Regions from separate parts of the Serratia entomophila genome, predicted to be linked through region 1. Evidence: predicted binding sites of a transcription regulator. Region 1 holds the regulator's gene; each other region holds the start of a gene.
The links. Region 1 encodes CRP, which controls carbon source genes, mostly activating them, when cyclic AMP is high. Its sites were predicted from a motif close to ATGTGANNNNNNTCACAT; they were not measured.
Positions count from the first base shown of each region.

Region 2: a site for CRP is predicted at 1,350-1,367, ahead of KHA73_RS15840 (sugar transporter). Genes of this name have one in related genera too.
Region 3: a site for CRP is predicted at 1,306-1,323, ahead of deoC (deoxyribose-phosphate aldolase). Genes of this name have one in related genera too.

Region 1 is NZ_CP082787.1:200,017-202,284, reverse strand. It holds gene KHA73_RS00840 (phosphoribulokinase) at 1-137, shown strand, start outside; gene KHA73_RS00835 (OsmC family protein) at 181-588, opposite strand; gene crp (cAMP-activated global transcriptional regulator CRP) at 969-1,601, shown strand; gene KHA73_RS00825 (YccS/YhfK family putative transporter) at 1,653-2,268, shown strand, end outside.
Region 2 is NZ_CP082787.1:3,255,768-3,258,035, forward strand. It holds gene KHA73_RS15840 (sugar transporter) at 101-1,291, opposite strand; gene KHA73_RS15845 (aspartyl/asparaginyl beta-hydroxylase domain-containing protein) at 1,567-2,253, shown strand; gene KHA73_RS15850 (ABC transporter ATP-binding protein) at 2,258-2,268, opposite strand, start outside.
Region 3 is NZ_CP082787.1:1,701,156-1,703,423, forward strand. It holds gene deoR (DNA-binding transcriptional repressor DeoR) at 1-424, opposite strand, end outside; gene deoC (deoxyribose-phosphate aldolase) at 583-1,263, opposite strand; gene rbsK (ribokinase) at 1,466-2,268, shown strand, end outside.

The sequences.
Region 1 (2,268 bases):
TGCTGGCGATGCTGCAGGGCTCTTTCATCTCGCATATCAATACGCTGGTGGTGCCGGGCGGCAAAATGGGGCTGGCGATGGAGCTGATTATGGCGCCGCTGGTGCAACGGCTGCTGGAAGGCAAGAAGATCGAATAGCCGGACATGAGCGCGGCCTGGGGGGGCCGCGCCCTTTCAGCACTCAGGCCGGCTGGCGAATTTCGAAGCTGTGGGTCACGCTGGCGGCCTTGTTCAGCATCAGCGCTACCGAGCAGTACTTCTCGGCGGAGAGGTTAACCGCTCGCTCAACGATCTTGTCGGTCAGATCCTGGCCGGTAACGATGAAATGCAGGTTGATATGGGTGAACAGGCGCGGCGCTTCTTCGCGGCGTTCGGAGGTGAGTTTGACCTCGCAATCGCGCACGTCGTTGCGGCCTTTTTGCAGGATCGACACTACGTCGATAGCGCTGCAGCTGCCCACCGACATCAGCACCATTTCCATCGGGCTCGGCGCCTTATCGCCGGCGTTGCCATCCATCAGCACCTGATGGCCGGAAGCCGATTCACCCAGAAACGTTAACCCTTCCACCCATTTAACTCTTGCCTGCATTCTGCTCACTCCGGTTGATTTCTTAAAATCAGAGTACGCTTTCGCATAGAAACAGGCAACGGAACCTGATGCTAATCATGCTGAAGCGAGACAACACAAGACACCCGCCTTACTCTGTGCTACAAACAGAGCCGCAATAAATCTTTCCGGGACATTGATTTCAGGGAAACGCCCAGGGAAAGGCTCCTTTACCGGTATGTTAACAGAATGTAGCTTGCAGCTCTCCCGGCAAGTTAATATGCTAGAGCGACAGCGTATATTTATGACACGCCTCAAAACCTGCCGATAGCCCTCGCTCAAACAGCGGCTACAGGCACGTTTTACAGGGAACTCTGACCCCTGTGACACAAGGCAGCGATAACAACAGAGGATAACAGCGAATGGTTCTCGGCAAACCGCAAACAGACCCTACTCTCGAATGGTTCCTGTCTCATTGCCATATCCACAAATATCCATCGAAGAGTACGCTGATTCACCAAGGTGAAAAGGCCGAAACGCTTTACTACATCGTGAAAGGCTCCGTCGCGGTGCTGATCAAGGATGAAGAAGGTAAAGAGATGATCCTGTCCTACCTGAACCAGGGGGACTTCATCGGCGAGCTCGGATTGTTTGAAGAAGGCCAGGAGCGCAGCGCCTGGGTTCGGGCGAAAACCGCCTGCGAAGTGGCTGAAATTTCCTATAAGAAATTCCGTCAGCTGATCCAGGTCAACCCGGACATCCTGATGCGCCTGTCCGCCCAGATGGCGAACCGCCTGCAGGTCACCTCCGAGAAAGTGGGCAACCTCGCCTTCCTGGACGTTACCGGCCGCATTGCGCAAACCCTGCTGAACCTGGCGAAACAGCCTGATGCCATGACCCACCCGGACGGCATGCAGATCAAGATCACCCGCCAGGAAATCGGCCAGATCGTCGGCTGCTCGCGTGAAACCGTTGGCCGTATTCTAAAAATGCTGGAAGATCAAAACCTGATTTCCGCCCACGGCAAAACCATTGTCGTCTACGGCACCCGCTAATCACTAAAAAAACGGCGCAGCAATGCGCCGTTTTTTTATCCTCTGCCTGCCATGTGGCGCCGCCTGATCTACCACCCGGAAGTCAATTACGCACTGCGGCAAACGCTGGTGTTGTGCCTGCCGGTACTGTTTGGTCTGGCGATCGGCCAGCTGCAGCTTGGCCTGCTGTTTTCACTGGTTCCCGCCTGCTGCAACATCGCCGGGCTGGACACGCCTCACAAACGCTTTTTTAAACGGCTGATCGTCGGCGGCTCGCTGTTCGCCTTCAGCAGCCTGCTGCTGCAACAGGCGCTGCTGTGGCAGGTGCCGCTGCCGGCGCTGATGCTCGGCCTGGCGCTGTTGCTCGGCGTCAGTGGCGAAATCAGCCCGCTGCACGCCCGGCTGCTGCCTGCGGCGCTGATCGCCGCTATCTTCTCCCTCAGCATGGCCGGCACCCTGCCTATCTGGCAGGCGCCGTTGCTGTACGCCGTCGGCACCGCCTGGTACGGCCTGTTCACCTGGTTCTGGTTCACACTGTGGAAGGAACAGCCGATGCGCGAATCGCTGAATCAGCTGTACCTGGAATTGGCGGACTACTTTGAGGCCAAGTATTCGCTGCTAACCCAGCACACCGACCCGCAGACCGCGCTGCCGCCGCTGCTGGCGCGCCAACAGAAAGTGATGGATC
Region 2 (2,268 bases), 1.9 Mb from region 1:
ATGCTAGCGATCCGACGGCGGAGTTAAATTTTTAATTAGCAGACTATGAAAAAAAGTTAAGCATAAAAAACTGCAGCAGACTGTTTTACAGCAAAAAAATTTAGCGGCTGTGCTGCTGTTGCAGCCGCCCGCTGCGATAAAAATTGAGCAGGCACCAGCCGAGGGCGATCAGCGCCAACGGCGCGCCGACGAAGCCGATGTTGCCCATGCCCAGATGCAGGCTGACCTGGTTGCCCAGCAGCGCGCCGCCGCCAATGCCGAAGTTGTACAGCCCGGAGTAGATCGACATCGCCACGTCGGTAGCGTCCGGCGCCAGGCTCAGCACCCTGGCCTGCATCGACAGACCGATAGCCATGATCGCCATGCCCCAGACGATGCACAGCAGCGTCAGGTGGTTTTCATCGCCGGAGGCCGGCAGCAGCAGCAACAGGCTCAGCGCCAGCAGCGCGATGGCGCCGATAAAGAAGCCCGACGGAAAGCGTTCGCTGAAGCGGCTGAACAACAGGCTGCCGACGATGCCGGCGGCGCCGAACAGCAGCAGCATCAGGGTGGTGAAGTTCTCCGACAGTCCGGCCACGGTTTGGATAAACGGCTCGATGTAGCTGTAGGCGGTGAAGTGCGCCGTAATCACGATGATGGTCAGCATATACAGGCTGACCAGCGCCGGGCGTTTGAACAGCATCGGCACGCTGGACAACGAGCCGGAATGCTCGCTTTTCAACACCGGCAGCAGGCGCCACAGCAGCACCAGCGCCAGGGTGGCGCATACCGCGATGCCGATAAAGGTCATGCGCCAGCCGAGGATCTGGCCAACGACGCGCCCCAACGGCAGGCCGAGCACCATCGCCAGCGCGGTGCCGCCGGCCAGCAGGCTCAGCGCCTGCGCTTTTTTGCCCGCCGGCGCCACGCGGATCGCCAGCGAGGCGGTGATCGACCAGAACACCGAGTGAGCCAGCGCCACGCCGGCGCGGGAAATCACCAGCGTGGTGAAGTTCCAGGCCACTGCGGTCAGCACGTGGCTGGCGATGAACAGGATAAATACCCCGATCAGCAGCCTGCGGCGCTCGATCTTGCTGGTCAGCAGCATGCACACCAGCGAGGCGGCGGCGACGATCCAGGCGTAAATGGTGATGATCAGCCCGACCTGCTCGGTTTGCATCGAGAAGCTGGCGGCGATGTCGCTCAGTAAACCGACCGGAATGAACTCGGTGGTATTAAAGATAAAGGCCGAGACGGCAAGAATGACCACCCGCAACCAGGCGGTTGAACGGGAGACGTTGGCTTGTTCCATATGGCAGGGATCCGGCAGGTGCGAGCAGTAGCGATATTTTAACCAACTGGCGGGATAAATGCGATAAGCGTCACATTTTTATTGCGCGTTTTTTTCGGCGCGCGCTTCCCCGGTGTTCGGCGCATTTCCCGGCTGCCTGCTGTGGAGATATTGTGCTAATCTCTTGAAGCGTACCGATTTTCTTTTCGCCATGCCGCGCATTCCCCGCCTCTGCCGGAGCGCGGCGCAGCATAGGCGAAAATTGCTCAACTGGCGTTTCTCAATGCGAGGTCACTATGTCGGCTATTTATGATTGGTCCGTGCTTGCTTTGCGTAACGTTTACGATCGCCGCATTCAGGGGACGCCGGTGCTGGACTGCGCCGCATTGTTCCCGGACGCGCAGCGCTTTACCGCACACTGGCGGCAGATCCGCGACGAAGCGCTGGCCGTCGCCCATGACCTGCATAATATCCCGCGTTTTCACGAGATCATGAGCGAACAGGCGTCGATCTCCGCCAATGACGCGCGCGACTGGCGCATGTTCATCATGCAAGCCTACGGCCAACCCATCCCCCGCAACCTGGCGCGCTGCCCGACGCTGGCCGGCATCATCGCCGCTTCACCGGACGTGCTGTCCGCTTCGCTCTCCTTCCTGGCACCCGGCAAACAGGTGCCGGCGCACCGCGGCCCGTTCCGCGGCATTTTGCGCGGCTATCTGGTGCTGGACATGCCCAAACGCGAAGACGGTTCGCCCGCTGCGGTGCTGAAGGTCGACGGGCGGGAATATCGGCTGCGCGAGGGCGAGTTCATGCTGTGGGACGATACCTTCGAACACGAGGTGTGGAACGACAGCGAGCAGGTGCGCACCGTGCTGCTGCTGGACGTTCGCCGCCGCGATTTGCCCGGCGGGCTGCGGCTGCTTTCCCGCGCCATCATCGCGCTGGTGCGGTTGAACGTGCGCTGGATCCAGCGCACGTTCTAGGCGGTTATCCGCCGC
Region 3 (2,268 bases), 1.5 Mb from region 1:
GGATGACCTTGCAGTTGGGTTTGTCCTGCAGCGCCAGAAAGGTGTTCAGCGAGTGGCAGACCGCGGTAAAGGACAGTTCGTCGGCGATGGCGTCGATGATCGCCGGGGTGGTGGTGCCGCAGTCGAAAAACACTGTGTCGTTTTCATTGATTAACGGGGCGGCCAGCAGGCCGATGCGGCGTTTTTCCGTGACCTGCTTGGCTTTTTGGTCGGAGACAAAATAGTTGGTCACGCCGTTGCTGCGCGGGTCGGTCACCACATAGCCGCCGAGCAACACAACGGCCGCCGGTTCTGCGCTGAGATCGCGGCGGATGGTCATCTCCGACACGCCCAGCAGCACGGCGGCTTCCTTGAGGTGGATCTTGTCGGCGCGTTTTAACGCCTGCACTAACCGGTTGATACGTTCTTCGCGCCGCGTTTCCATCTGTCCGCTTCCCACAGGTTTAAGAGATAAAAGAGTGCGTGCTGCCGTTGTTCGGGGCTATATGCAACGATGCGGGGCAATATCGGGCAGCCTGCGCCGCCCGTATTGTCCCGCATCAGATTATCTCGGCGCGCCGGCTACCGGCGCGCTTCAGGCTATCAGTAACTGCCTGCCGCCGCTTGCTCGCCGGAAACGATGGCCACGCCTGAGCTGGTGCCGATACGCGTGGCGCCTGCTTTGATCATCTTCTCGGCGGTTGCGCGATCGCGCACGGCGCCGGAAGCTTTCACGCCCATCTCGCCGCCCACGGTGGCGCGCATCAGTTTGACGTGCTCTTCCCGCGCGCCGCCGGTGCTGAAGCCGGTGGAAGTTTTAACGAAGGCCACATCGAGCTCGCGACACATTTCACAAACCTGAACGATCTGCGCATCGCTGAGCAGGCAGGTTTCCAATATTACCTTCAACGGGATCGCCGCGCAAACCTCACGCACTGCGGCGATGTCGGCTTTTACTTCGTCCAGCAGGCCGCTTTTCAGCCAGCCGACGTTGATCACCATATCGATTTCCTGCGCGCCTGCGGCGATTGCCGCCTTGGCTTCAAAGGCTTTGGCGACGGTCAGGCCTGCGCCCAGCGGGAAACCGATCACCGAACACACTTTCACCGCGCTTTCCTGCAGCAGGTGCGCCGCCAAAGGCACATAGCCGGAGTTGACGCATACGGCATAGAAGTTGTGCTGCTGCGCTTCTTCACACAGCTTGGCGATTTGCGTTTCGGTGGCGTCCATCGCCAGCAGGGTGTGATCGACGTAGCTTGCGTAATCAATGTTTTCAGTAGTCATCTCGATTCCTTAGTGAGGTATAGACAAAGCAGGATGTGAGTAATGTGAGAATAGTAACATTACTCACGCCGCAAACCTAGCTTGTTTTACCGTGCAACAGCTAAATCATTGTTGGGATCGATGTCACAGCTATCACATAAGTCGATTGATAATGTTATTTAACTAACATTGAATGCTCAAAAAGACCACAGGGGACAGCAGGATGGATATCGCAGTGATTGGTTCGAACATGGTGGATCTGATTACCTACACTGACCGGATGCCGAACGCCGGGGAAACGTTGGAGGCGCCGGAGTTTGAAATCGGCTGCGGCGGCAAGGGCGCCAATCAGGCGGTGGCCGCTGCCAAACTTGGCGCCAGTGTAATGATGGTGACATGCGTGGGCGACGATCTGTTCGCCGATAACACCCTGCGCAACCTGCAACAGGCCGGCGTGGATACCCGCTATGTGAAAAAGGTGACGGGCGTCTCCAGCGGCGTAGCGCCGATCTTCGTCGATAGCGCCTCGCAAAACCGCATCCTGATCGTCAAGGGCGCCAACAACCACCTGCTGCCGGCGGATATTGAACGTGCGGCCCCGGCGCTGCAAGCGTGCCGGCTGATGATCCTGCAGCTCGAGATCCCGCTGGAGACGGTGTATGCGGCAATCGACTTCGCCCGCCGGCATCGCATTGCGGTGATCCTTAACCCGGCGCCGGCGTCGCGCGATCTGGATATCGCCTATGCCTGCCAGTGCGACTTCTTTATGCCGAACGAAACCGAGCTGGAGATCCTGACCGGTATGCCGGTGGACAGCGAAGAAAATATCCTGCGCGCCGGCCGCACGCTGTTGGCGAAGGGGTTGCGCAATCTGATCATCACCCTTGGCCAGCGCGGCGCGCTGTGGATGACCGGCGATCGGGTAGAACATGTTGCGCCGCTGCAGGTAAAGGCGCTGGACACCAGCGGCGCCGGGGATGCCTTTATCGGCTGTTTCGCCCACGAATACGTGCGCCACGGCGATGT